3 regions of the Pedobacter sp. CFBP9032 genome follow, and region 1 is predicted to be linked to each of the others. Evidence: riboswitches for the same ligand, from Rfam matches in the RefSeq annotation. Region 1 holds a riboswitch; each other region holds the start of a gene.

Region 1 (4,295 bases):
ATTAACAAGTTCATTTTAATTGGTGAAAATGTGCTGAATTTTCATTCCTCAGATGACAGTTATTATGAAGAGTGGTTTCAGGAAGTAGAAGATGGCTGGATTGTTGGGGTAAACTTTCAGGAACATGTAATCAGGGAATTTAAAGATAACAACATCGATTATTACATCAACTTTGGTGGTGCTTTCGATAACCTGCCCTGGCGTACCTTAAAACCACTACAGTTCTTTAAGAAAGTTGAAGAAATGCTGACAAAAAGACTGAATTAAAGTATTATTTTTAAAATCATTTAAATACACAAATAAAAATGGAACAACAAAATTATCAATATCAGGGCAATAGTGTTTTCGTACAGGAAAACTCAGTGTCTAAAAAATTCTTTGCCAGCGTATTCTTATGGATGTTCGTTGCGTTAATCGTTTCAAGCGTTTCTGCATTTGTATTAGCAAATTCTCCGGGAATCTTATCTTACTTAGTAGCTGAAAAAGGATTTACCATATTTGGATACATCGCCATTTTCGCGCCACTGGGTTTAGTAATGATCATGGGCGCCGCAATGCAAAGGTTATCATTTCCTGCATTAGTGGGCATATTTCTGTTATACTCTTTGCTTACTGGCGTTATGCTAGGCTTTATTCTCCTAATTTATACCTCGGCATCTATCGCCATATGCTTCGTTGCAGCTGCGATAATTTTTGCTGTTATGGCCATAATGGGATATACAACAGATGTGGATTTGAGTAAATTCGGACCGATTCTGATGGCTGGTGTAATTGGATTAGTGGTGGTAAGTTTGATTAACTTCTTTATCGGTAGCGATACTTTAAACTATATTTTAGGCTTTGTTGGCGTGGCTATTTTTACAGCGCTTACTGCTTACAAGGTTCAGGAAATTAAAAGAATTGGCGAAGGTTTGGATGAAAGCGGAAATGAAATTGCATTGGCCGACAGCAAAAAATTAGCAATAATGGGTGCTTTGTCGCTTTATATTACATTTATTAATTTATTTGTTTCGCTATTGCGTCTTTTTGGTAGCAGAAGATAATTTACTAAAAACCCTTAACCATTGCTTTTGTATGGTTTCAGGTTAATTGCAGAACATTATTTTAAAGGCTGTGCATATTTGCATGGCCTTTGTAATTTTATTTGGCAGCGAAGCGATAAATTTTGGAAATGATGTTGCTTTGTTGCATTTTTGTATGCTTATTAAGAAAGACGGAGGGATTAGACCCAACGAAGTCTTAGCAACCTGTGCCAACAAGGTGCTACATTCTAATCTCGGTTAGCCGGGAGAAAGATAAGTTAAGGAAGTACTATCCATGTGCCAACTTTTTTGAATAAGCTTTTTAAATATCAGGTATAAAGTGTCAAGTATCAGAAAGATAATTCATACTTTTTGCTTATATCTGAGGTTAGGTCGTTCATCAAGCATATCTTGATAGGTGATACTAACTAATTGCTACTAAACAACAATGAGCATAAGAGCAGAATTAGAAAAACGGATTTTAGTAATCGACGGTGCAATGGGCACTATGATTCAACGTTATACACTTACCGAAGAGGATTTTAGAGGAGAACGGTTCAAAGATCACCCATGTGACGTAAAAGGCAACAATGATTTGCTTAACATTACTCGTCCGGATATTATTAAAGCCATTCATCTCGAGTACCTGGCCGCTGGCGCAGATATCATTGAGACCAATACCTTTAGCACGCAAAGAATTTCTATGGCTGATTACCAGATGGAAGATCTTTCTTATGAACTCAGTTACGAAGGTGCGAAGGTAGCAAAAGAAGCTGCTGATGAATTTATGGCGGCTAATCCAGATCGTAAATGTTTCGTTGCCGGTGCGATTGGTCCAACGAATAGAACTCTTTCCATGTCTCCTAATGTAAATGATCCAGGTTACCGGGCGGTTTACTTTGATGAATTGGAAACTGCTTACTATGAACAGGTACGCGGTTTGGTAGATGGTGGATCTGACGTATTGCTGATTGAAACTATTTTTGATACCCTGAATGCAAAAGTGGCCATTGTTGCCATTAAAAAATATGAAGAAGTAATTGGGCGTAAACTGGAAATCATGATTTCCGGAACCATTACCGATGCTTCGGGTAGAACTTTATCAGGACAAACGGCAGAGGCTTTTTTAAACTCGGTAATGCATGCGAAGCCATTAAGTATTGGTTTTAATTGTGCGTTGGGTGCGAAAGAAATGCGTCCGCATATTGAGGAACTGGCTGCAAAAGCAGGATGTTATGTTTCGGCTTATCCAAATGCAGGTTTGCCAAATGAATTTGGAGCATATGATGAGCAGCCGCATGAAACCGCTCATTTGGTTGATGATTTTATTGCTTCTGGTTTCGTAAATATTGTAGGCGGTTGTTGTGGTACCACACCCGATCATATTGGCTGTATAGCCGCAAATGCGCGAAAAGCATCGCCAAGAAAAATTCCGGAAATACAACCGTTTATGCGTTTAAGTGGTCTTGAACCTGTAACCATTACACCAGAAAGCATTTTTGTAAACATTGGAGAGCGGACCAACATTACTGGTTCGCCTAAATTTTCAAAACTGATTTTGGGGGGTGATTATGAAGCTGCGCTTGCCGTAGCCTTGCAACAGGTGGAAGGTGGCGCACAGGTGATTGACGTGAACATGGATGAGGGAATGCTTGATTCTGAAGCCGCCATGACTAAGTTTCTAAACCTCATCGCTTCTGAACCAGACATTGCAAAGTTGCCCATCATGGTCGATTCCTCAAAATGGTCGGTTATTGAAAATGGCTTGAAATGTTTGCAGGGAAAAGGAATTGTGAATTCGATTTCCTTAAAAGAAGGAGAAGATAAATTTCGGGAAAGCGCCAGAAAGATTATGCAATATGGTGCTGCAGTAGTAGTGATGGCCTTTGATGAACAAGGTCAGGCTGATAACTACGAGCGGAGAAAAGAAATCTGTAAAAGAAGTTATGATATTTTGGTGCACGAAATTGGATTTCCGGCAGAGGATATCATTTTTGACCCTAATATTTTAACGGTAGCCACCGGATTGGAAGAGCATAATAATTATGCGGTTGATTTTATTAATGCCACCCGGTGGATTAAGGAAAACCTGCCACATGCAAAAGTAAGTGGCGGCGTTTCCAACATCTCTTTCTCATTTAGAGGGAACAATACTGTTCGGGAAGCGATGCACTCTGCCTTTCTTTACCATGCTATTCAGGCTGGTTTGGATATGGGGATTGTAAATGCCGGGATGCTGGAGGTTTATCAGGAAATTCCACCAGAACTTTTAGAAAGGGTAGAAGATGTACTTTTGAATAGACGGGATGATGCTACTGAGCGTTTAGTAGAGTATGCTGATACCGTAAAATCTAAGGGTAAAGAAATTGTAAAGGATGAAGAATGGAGAAAGGGATCTGTTGAGGAACGTTTATCTCACTCTTTAGTTAAAGGAATTGTAGAATATCTGGACGATGACGTGGAAGAAGCCCGTCAAAAATATGCCCGCCCAATCCAGGTAATTGAAGGACCTTTAATGGATGGGATGAATATTGTGGGTGATTTATTTGGCGCTGGGAAAATGTTCCTGCCCCAGGTGGTGAAATCGGCCAGAGTAATGAAAAAGGCTGTAGCTTACTTATTGCCATTTATAGAACAGGAGAAATTAGATAATCCCGATCAGAATCAGAGTTCATCAGCAGGAAGAGTGCTGATGGCTACCGTAAAAGGAGATGTACATGACATCGGTAAAAATATTGTAGGCGTAGTTTTAGCGTGTAATAACTTCGAAATTGTAGATATGGGCGTGATGGTTCCGGCGCAGGAAATCATTAAAAAAGCCAAAGAAATCAATGCAGATATTATTGGCTTAAGTGGATTAATCACACCGTCTCTTGATGAAATGGTTCACTTTGCCAAAGAAATGGAACGCGAGAATTTTACCATTCCATTAATTATAGGCGGCGCTACAACCTCAAGGATTCATGCGGCTGTTAAGGTGGCACCAAACTATTCTGGTCCTGCCATCCATGTATTAGATGCCTCCAGAAGCGTAACGGTTTGCAGCACTTTAATGAATCCGGAAACGAAGGATGAATATGTGGCTGGTATCAGAGCAGAATATGATAAAGCCCGTGAGGCACATTTAAATAAGCGTTCTGATAAGCGTTTTAAAACAATTGAACAGGCACGCGAAAATAAATTTAAGATTGATTTTAAACCAGATCTTCCTGTACCGGAATTTACGGGAACGCGGGTGTTTGATAATTATCCACTGGAAGAACTGGTGCCTTA
Region 2 (4,295 bases), on a different contig from region 1:
ATGGAAGTTCCTTATTAATTTATCCAGCTGATTCTTATTCCTTAAGCAAGGCATCAATTTCAGTATTAAACTCTTTCACGAAATCAGTATAGTACTTTCCGGTTGCCGGGCCGCTGTATCCGGTATGGATTTGCGCTACTTCACCCTTTTTATTGATGATGATCGTTGTTGGGAAGGAAAGAAAATTACTTAAAGCGGGTAATGACTCAGCCACTAGTTTTTTATCTGGCGTACCAGCGATGACCTGATCATATTGAATATCAAATTTTTCTCTAAACCTGCTTAGCGCTTTACGTACATAGGCAGAATCCAGTTGTCTTTCGTAATGGATTCCGATAACTTCTACACCACGATTCCGATTTTCTTTATACCATGGAGCAATAAATGAAGCCTCATCCACACAGTTTGGGCACCAGGTACCAGTGATGGTTAATATCACTACCTTATTCTTAAATTTATCATCGCTCAGCGAGATTTTCTTTCCGTCAACATCCGGAAAAGAGAAGTCGAGAGTTTTGTATCCCTCTTTCAGATAGGTTAATTTATAGGCATCTGGCAAGGTTGCATTTTCATTATGCTTGCCAATAAATGGGGTATTTCCCCTTGCGCTTACCACCTCACCGGTAAGTGTGCCATCTTTAGCAAAACTTCCTTTATAATAAGATGGGCCTGAGCCTATGAAACTTGATAAATAAAAATCATTGCCTTCCACAATTCCTTCCAGATAACGGGAGTCTCCGGTAACACGTAAAAATGTTCCTGAGATTTTATTTCCCTGTTGTTTAAAAAGCCCGACAGCATTTTCCTCTTTCCCGGCAGGAGATTTAAACGTTACATCATATTTGCCAGAAAAATCTGCTGCAGCTGCTTTACCATTAGCTTTGAATCGATAATCTTTTCCTCTCGTTGCGCTTACTGCCAAAGGTGTTCCGGATTTATCCTGTTTTCTTAATGTTCCAACGAGTGAATCGCCGGAAATTTTAAATGCCAGTTCGTTGTCAAACTGATCTAAAGAAACTAAAATAGAATCTGATGTCTGCTTTACAATGCCACCTTCAAAACGTTCTTCAGCATTTAGGAAAACCAAATGCGGTTGATCTGTGCCTTTGGTTATTTCAAAATTAAATGGAACTTCTACGCCAGGTTTAATTTCAAAAGCACCACGCCATTTGCCATTTGGAACAAAAGCAGTCGTTAATTTTTTTGCAGGAGAATTTTTTGTGTGTGTTTGTGCTTGTAAAGTTTGCGAAAGCGTAAATGCAAATAGCAGAAATAAAGAAGATTTTATATTCATAGTGTGTTTTCGATCTAATGATAATGCCACAAAGGTAAGCATGAAATTAATGGAGAAAAAATATTTTCAATAAAATCTATAGAATTTGTAGTCATTATGATTTTTATATTATCTTTGCGGCAGTTATTTTAAAATACTTATCAAGAAAGGTGGAGGGAATGGCCCTACGAAACCTTAGCAACCAGCTTTAAAAAGCGATGGTGCTAATTCCATCCCAAAGCAATTTGGGTGAGTTAAGTCAGTTGAATGCAAATTATTATGTAATAATATATGAGAGCACTCCTGATTTTACGGGCGTGCTTTTTTTATAAGCCAGTTTCGCAATCCTGATGAGTATTGATTTAGCGTTAAAGTAAATTTGATGGAAAAAACTAACAAAAAACAGTCAATTCAAAAAGTAAATTCAGGTACCTTATTAAGCCTCCGAATGTGCAAGGGTATATATTGCTGTAGTGGCTAATACATACCAAATCTATTCAATTAATTAAATAATTATTTATGTCTGCTAAAAAATCGCCTGATGGCGAACTGGAATTGCTTTGCCGTGATTTTTTACAGTCAACATTTTTTAATGACCATTAATCACACCTAATTATGTTTAATAAAATAAAGCTTCAGGCAATACTATTTTTGCTCTTGCTTTCCAACTTCGTTCAGGCACAAACTATTGCAATTTCCGGAACGGTAAAAGCCGCCACAGGTGAAACGTTGCCGGGAGTTTCGGTATTTGTAAAGGGAACAAAGCAAGCCGTAACTACTGATAATAATGGTGCTTTCAGCATTTCAGTGGCAGGAAAAAGCACCTTGGTTTTCTCTTATATTGGTTTTGCTAGCCGCGAAGTAGAAGTAGCCGAAGCAACAAAAACGCTGGTGGTAACGCTGAGCGATGGTGAGAATGCACTGGATGAAGTGGTGGTAACAGCCTTGGGAATCTCCAGACAGAAGAAATCTCTGGGTTACGCGGTTCAGGAATTAAAAGGCGAAAGCTTAACTGAAGCTCGGGAATCTAACCTGGTAAACGCACTTGCTGGTAAAGTGGCCGGGGTTAGGGTAACGAATAGCCAGGGCGATATGGGATCTTCACGCGTAGTTATTCGTGGCGAAACTTCTATTTCAGGGAATAACCAGCCATTATTTGTAGTGGATGGAATTCCGGTAGATAACTCACAACTTAACTCTGCCGGTGCGAGAGATTATGCCAATGCCATATCTGATATTAATCCTAATGATATTGAATCAATCAGTGTATTGAAAGGTCCGAATGCTGCGGCTTTATATGGCTCGAGAGCTGCTGCGGGGGTAATCATTATCAAAACCAAAACTGGTAAATCTAAAAAGGGCTTAGGGATTTCTTTCAACTCCAATGCTGTAATTGAAAGTTTGTTAACCTTACCGAAATACCAAGATGTATTCGGACAAGGTTCTGAAGGTAAATTCAGCTATGTAGATGGAAAAGGTGCCGGGATAAATGACGGCGTTGATGAAAGTTGGGGTCCTAGAATGGATGGGCGTTTAATTCCTCAATTCTTTTCTAAAGGCGTAGCCGTTCCGTTTGTTGCAAATCCCGATAATGTGAGAGATTTCTTTGAAACAGGTTATTCTTTGGCTAACGGTTTATCTATCGAAGATGCCAGCGATAAATTTGATTACCGCTTATCCTACAATAACCTGAAACAAGTAGGCATTGTGCCCAACTCTGGTCAGGGTAAAAACTCTTTTGCTTTAAATACCACGTTGCGGTTAACACCGAAATTAACCATCACTGCAAATGCAAATTATAGCAAACTGGCTTCTGATAACCTACCGGGAACTGGTGGTTCAAGGTCAACCAGTACCATGTTACAGTTTGCCTGGTTCGGTAGACAGGTAGATATTAACAGGCTGAAAGATTATTTGGATGAAAATGGAAATACTTTTAATTGGAATAATAGCTATTACAGCAATCCATATTGGGTAGCTTATGAAAATACAGTGGCTCAAAACAGAAACAGGATTATCGGAAGTGTGGGCTTAAACTATAAAATTATTGATGGCCTGAACTTCAATTTCCGTTCTGGAACAGATTATTATAATGATCGCCGGAAGATTAAAATCGCCTATGGCACAAATGGGACACCATTTGGCTCTTATACTGAAAGTGCTTTCACCGTAAATGAAAACAATACCGATGCGACTTTAAGCTATAACAAGCAGCTAAATGATGACTTCAGTTTAGAAGCTTTATTAGGAGGGAACATTCGGTCCAGATATATTGAGCAGAATGATCAGAGTGCCCCACGCCTTGCTGTTGCTGGTTTATACACGCTAAGTAATTCAAGAGATCCTTTAACTTCTTCGAATAATTACAGCGAGTTAAAATCTTATAGTGGTTACGCATCTGCGCAAATTGGCTTTAGAAATTATTTGTTCGCCAACATCACGGCGCGTAATGATTGGTCATCTACCTTACCAGCGGCAAACCGGTCATATTTCTATCCCTCATTTAATGGAAGTTTGGTGCTTACAGAAGCATTTGACATTAAAAGTGAAGTATTGGATTATGCGAAAATTCGCGGAGGTTGGTCTAAAGTGGGTAAAGATGCAGATCCATATCGTTTGCTGAACACCTATACTTCTGGCGCACCATTTGGATCTAGTCCTCAGCTTACACCATCTGCTACAGATTTAAATCCAAATTTAAAACCAGAAACCACTACCTCATCAGAGTTAGGTGCAGAGGCCGTATTGTTTAACAAGCGATTGCGTTTTGATTTAAGTGTTTACAATACCAATAGTTACGATCAGATTCTGAGTGTTGATGTGAGTCAGAGTACAGGCTTCAGATCTAAATTGCTGAATGCAGGCAAAATTAATAATAAGGGAATTGAAGTGCAATTAGGGATTACGCCGATCAAAAAACAATTCAGCTGGGATATTGATGTAAACTATGCAGCAAACAGAAGCAAGGTAATTGAATTAGATCAGGAAGGTTTGCTGCAAAATTACGTAGTCGCTACGAATT
Region 3 (4,295 bases), on a different contig from region 1:
TAATGCTTCTGCAATACTATTTCTATTGCGACCAACATTATGGCTATCCATCGCTTTAGTTAGATAATAATAACTATAAGCGTTGAAACGATTGATCAACTTTTCACCCTGGTAATTCTGATAGGATGAGGCCCTAAAATGATCTGTCTTATCATTTACACTTTCCACCTGTGTATTGCCATAAGCATTGTAGGTTCTATAACTCAAAAGTGCAATGCTTCTTGCAGTTTTTAAACCTTTACTTCCGCCGTTAGGCTGATTGGCAAAAAAAGTTCTATCTGTAGCAATTGCCAAACGTTGACTTTCGTTAAAGGCTATTCCCCAGGGAGAATGTACCGCATTTGTAGCTACGAGAATTAAATTCTCAATACGTGATGGTTCAATAATTCCCCATTCTACTGCTTGCTGACCGCCTAAAGAACCGCCAATTAGCAATTTAATAGATTCAATTCCTAAGTGATTGGCCAGCAACTGGTGTGCAGATACAAAATCGCGAATGGTAAACTGGGGAAAAGACAGGTAATACGATAAACCAGTCGTCGGGTTTGTACTTAACGGATTTGTGGTGCCATAATTAGAACCTAAAACATTTGCACATACGATATAATGATCTTCCGGATTAAACAAGGCATTCGGCCCAAATAAACCTTCCCACCATTCAAAAACATCTGCATTAGCGGTTAGGGCATGGCATACCCAAATCACATTACTTTTGCTGGCATTAAGCTTTCCATAGGTTTGATAAGCAACCTGAAGATTTTGAATCTTTTTTCCGCTTTCTAATTTGAATGATTTATGATGATGATAGGTTGCCGCGAAATGCGCTGAATTGCTATTGTCTATACTGTTTTGCATGTTGTAATGTACTGTCGTTAAAAAAAGCTTAAATTCTTTGCCACTTATGCATGGATATTCTCTGCGTTTATGGCAGCGAAAGCTTGCTCAAAATCAGCTTTAATATCATCAATATGTTCAATGCCAACTGAAACTCTTACGGCATTTGGTTTTACTCCTGCAGCTAATTGCGCCTCACCACTTAACTGCTGATGCGTAGTGGCTGAAGGCTGAATAATCAGCGTCTTCGCATCACCAACATTAGCCAGGTGAGAAACCAATTTTAAGCTATCAATGAGCTGACTTGCATTTTCTTTAGTTCCGTTTAGTTCAAAAGACAATACACCACCAAAACCATTACTTAAGTACTTTTTTGCCAGATTGTGATAAGGGCTGCTGGCTAAACCAGGATAATGAACTTCCTTTACCAATGAATGATTTTCCAGCCACGTGGCCAGCTCCAAAGCATTATCTACATGGCGTTGCACGCGAAGCGATAAGGTTTCTAATCCTTGCAATAGAAGAAATGAATTGAAAGGGGAAAGTGCCGGCCCTAAATCTCTCAAGCCTTCTACACGGGCACGGATGATGAATTGAATATTTCCGAAAGGCCCGCCAATACCGAATACATCATTAAAAACCAATCCGTGATAGCCTTCAGAGGGTTCTGTAAATTGCGTGAATTTGCCATTTCCCCAGTTGTAACTTCCACCATCTACGATAACGCCACCGATACTGGTACCATGGCCTCCAATCCATTTAGTTGCAGATTCTACTACGATGTTCGCACCATGCTCTAGTGGTTTAAATAAATACCCACCAGCACCAAAGGTATTATCAACAATAAAGGGGATATCATATTTCTTCGCAATAGCAGCAATCTTTTCGAAATCAGGAACGCTAAAAGAAGGGTTTCCTATAGTTTCTAAATAGATTGCTTTGGTATTTTCTTTAATGCTTTGTTCAAATTCTTCAGGAACATCCGGATTAACAAAATCAACCTGAATGCCTAGGCGTTTAAAAGCAACCTTAAACTGGTTGTAGGTTCCGCCATAAACATGCGAGGATGAAACAATGTGATCACCTGCTTCCAAAATATTATGAAGCGCTATAAATTGCGCCGCCTGCCCGGACGCAACTGCCAATGCAGCAACACCGCCTTCTAACGCTGCAATCCTTTTTTCAAATACATCTGTGGTCGGGTTCATCAGGCGGGTGTAGATGTTGCCGAATTCTTTCAATGCAAAAAGGTTCGCACCATGTTCTGCATTTTTAAAACCATAAGAAGTGGTTTGATAGATTGGAACTGCACGTGAACCAGTTGTAGGGTCTATTTCCTGACCGGCATGCAACTGAAGGGTTTCAAATTTATAGGAAGCTGACATAATTTAAAATTGAATGAGTAGTTAACTGTTAATGAATAAATTGAACTTAGATTTTCAAGCTTTAGAAAGAAGAAATTCCAGGCTAGGGGCGTATCCTGAATAACCAGGACCTTCCAGTTTGAAAATAAACAAATGAGGAAGTTTTTTAAATTACTATATGCAACAGCACATACAAGTAATTACCTGCATATCGCAACAAATAAACGGAATAGAAGAGATATCTATTTGCTTGAGTTGAAGACTCGTTTCGCCCTGCGATTGAAGATTTATTGTATTCATCTTTTTAATTTATATCACCAAACAACACCATGTTAGTTGGTCAGGATTTGGCACCTTCTCTTTCTGAGGGTTGCCAGTGGGTCATAGAGCCAGTCTCTCGCCACTTCTTTATAAATCAATCCGATTAGATTGACTTTTATTAAGCTTGTCGCCAAATAATATTTCAAATGTGAGAATTTATTTTCAATTCACAAAATAAAATTTCGAAATATTGATAAATTAATGTTTTTGAAGCTGAAAATTCATGATTAAATAGTCCTTGAAATAATTAATAAGAAATTAACAGTTAATATTTTAAGTTTGTACAACCTATTTAAATTTTGATTATTAATGAAAAACGCTAAAATCATCTGTTTTGCACTGTCTATATTTTTTGCCAGCATCAATAATACCCATGCGCAGTTTGGTGGACTTAAAGACAAACTTTTAAAAGTTGGTACAGCTCAGGGTGCAAAGGCACTTGGCGTCGATAAATTTTTAAAACAGCCTGGTGCAATTACCACAAGCTTTGAAGATGTGAATCGTGAGGGGGAAATGATGCCTGATTTTAAAGCTACCTTAAAAGCACAACCATTATATTTATTACCGAAAAATCCGGAGGGTGGCTATTTACTTTGTGAAGGACTTTACGAAATGACCAATAAAAGTTATTGCCTGATGGCGGGAACTTTTGCACCTGCTAAAGGTGATGGCTACATGTTTGCGCCAGTATTAGGTTCAAAAGAAGAAGTTGTGATTGCCATAATCAAAAGTGCAGAAAAACATTCGGAGGTAGAACAGCATGATATCCAGGCATTGCTATGGACCATTATTGCGCGTACCAGGTTTGCTAATTATAACGGACAGGTGAAAGTTACTGCCATGAAATTACTAAGTCCACAACAGATAACCATGCTGGAAGGCGGTGCTCTAGGGGTGCTTCCATTTGATGTGATGCAAAAAGCTAAAGATCAGTTACCTTCTGGCATAAGGGCAGTTTTTGAAGCTGAAAATAATATCAGACAATTGGTTTCCTCGGGTAATTACACATACGCAGATATGGAAAAGTATGCTATAGTTGCTGGGATGGCACCGCCAAGAGCAGATGTGCCAAGCGGTATCTGGACGAAACACCCTGATGGATATTATTTACGCTATTTTCCTTCAGGTTACTCTGTTACTAAGGTACAGGTATATGTGCCGAAAGAATTAGTCGTTTCAGGAACGAAATTAGTTTATGATGCCGCAGGAGATATTGCTTGTCCCGCTAATACGGGTTCACAAAGGTTGGCACAAACTAATGAACCATTAAATCCTAATTACTCGGTGAAATTAGTCACCGTTTGCAATCCGAAATAGTAAAATGTAAGCATTATAGTAATAAGATTTGTCACTTTGTACATTGGCAAACATTATTAAAGGCATTATTATGAACGTTGTCCAGAGGAAGAAGGGACTTGTTTTATCAAGAAAAAGGTAGAAAGAAGCCTTCGGCGGCTAGCCGTGGCAAGACTGCGTAGCGGGAAAAGTTTCGGTAGATGCTGGCATCAGCCGATAGATGAATGCTACAAAAAAATTTCTTTTACGCTTCGGGTTTAAAAGGATTCTGTTTTTTCCTGACCGGACGGGCCTTTTTTCTTTTGACAGCAAAAGAAACAAAACTGCCGGCTCGCAATTTTTCTGTTAAAGTTAGTGAGTAGGCTTGGTCAGTGCCATCCCAAAAAATTGACCATGCCGGTCTAAGAGCAGAACGAAGAAACGGTGGTTTGGCCTTATTGGGTAGTGATAGCGATGGCCATTATTATTATAAATCTAAGT

What was found. A riboswitch is a leader RNA that binds a small molecule or an ion and turns the genes downstream of it on or off. The one in region 1 is predicted to bind S-adenosylmethionine.
Region 2: linked by a shared signal. The riboswitch ahead of SOM16_RS01325 (SusC/RagA family TonB-linked outer membrane protein) and the one ahead of metH (methionine synthase) in region 1 are both predicted to bind S-adenosylmethionine.
Region 3: linked by a shared signal. The riboswitch ahead of SOM16_RS07980 (O-acetylhomoserine aminocarboxypropyltransferase/cysteine synthase) and the one ahead of metH (methionine synthase) in region 1 are both predicted to bind S-adenosylmethionine.

The regions. Positions count from the first base shown of each region.
Region 1 is NZ_JAXCWE010000006.1:187,797-192,091, reverse strand. It holds gene SOM16_RS13355 (hypothetical protein) at 1-267, shown strand, start outside; gene SOM16_RS13350 (Bax inhibitor-1/YccA family protein) at 306-1,043, shown strand; SAM riboswitch class I at 1,199-1,302, shown strand; gene metH (methionine synthase) at 1,471-4,295, shown strand, end outside.
Region 2 is NZ_JAXCWE010000001.1:301,744-306,038, reverse strand. It holds gene SOM16_RS01330 (TlpA disulfide reductase family protein) at 35-1,294, opposite strand; SAM riboswitch class I at 1,429-1,534, shown strand; gene SOM16_RS01325 (SusC/RagA family TonB-linked outer membrane protein) at 1,889-4,295, shown strand, end outside.
Region 3 is NZ_JAXCWE010000003.1:332,620-336,914, reverse strand. It holds gene SOM16_RS07985 (homoserine O-acetyltransferase family protein) at 1-855, opposite strand, end outside; gene SOM16_RS07980 (O-acetylhomoserine aminocarboxypropyltransferase/cysteine synthase) at 900-2,219, opposite strand; SAM riboswitch class I at 2,505-2,615, opposite strand; gene SOM16_RS07975 (hypothetical protein) at 2,829-3,836, shown strand.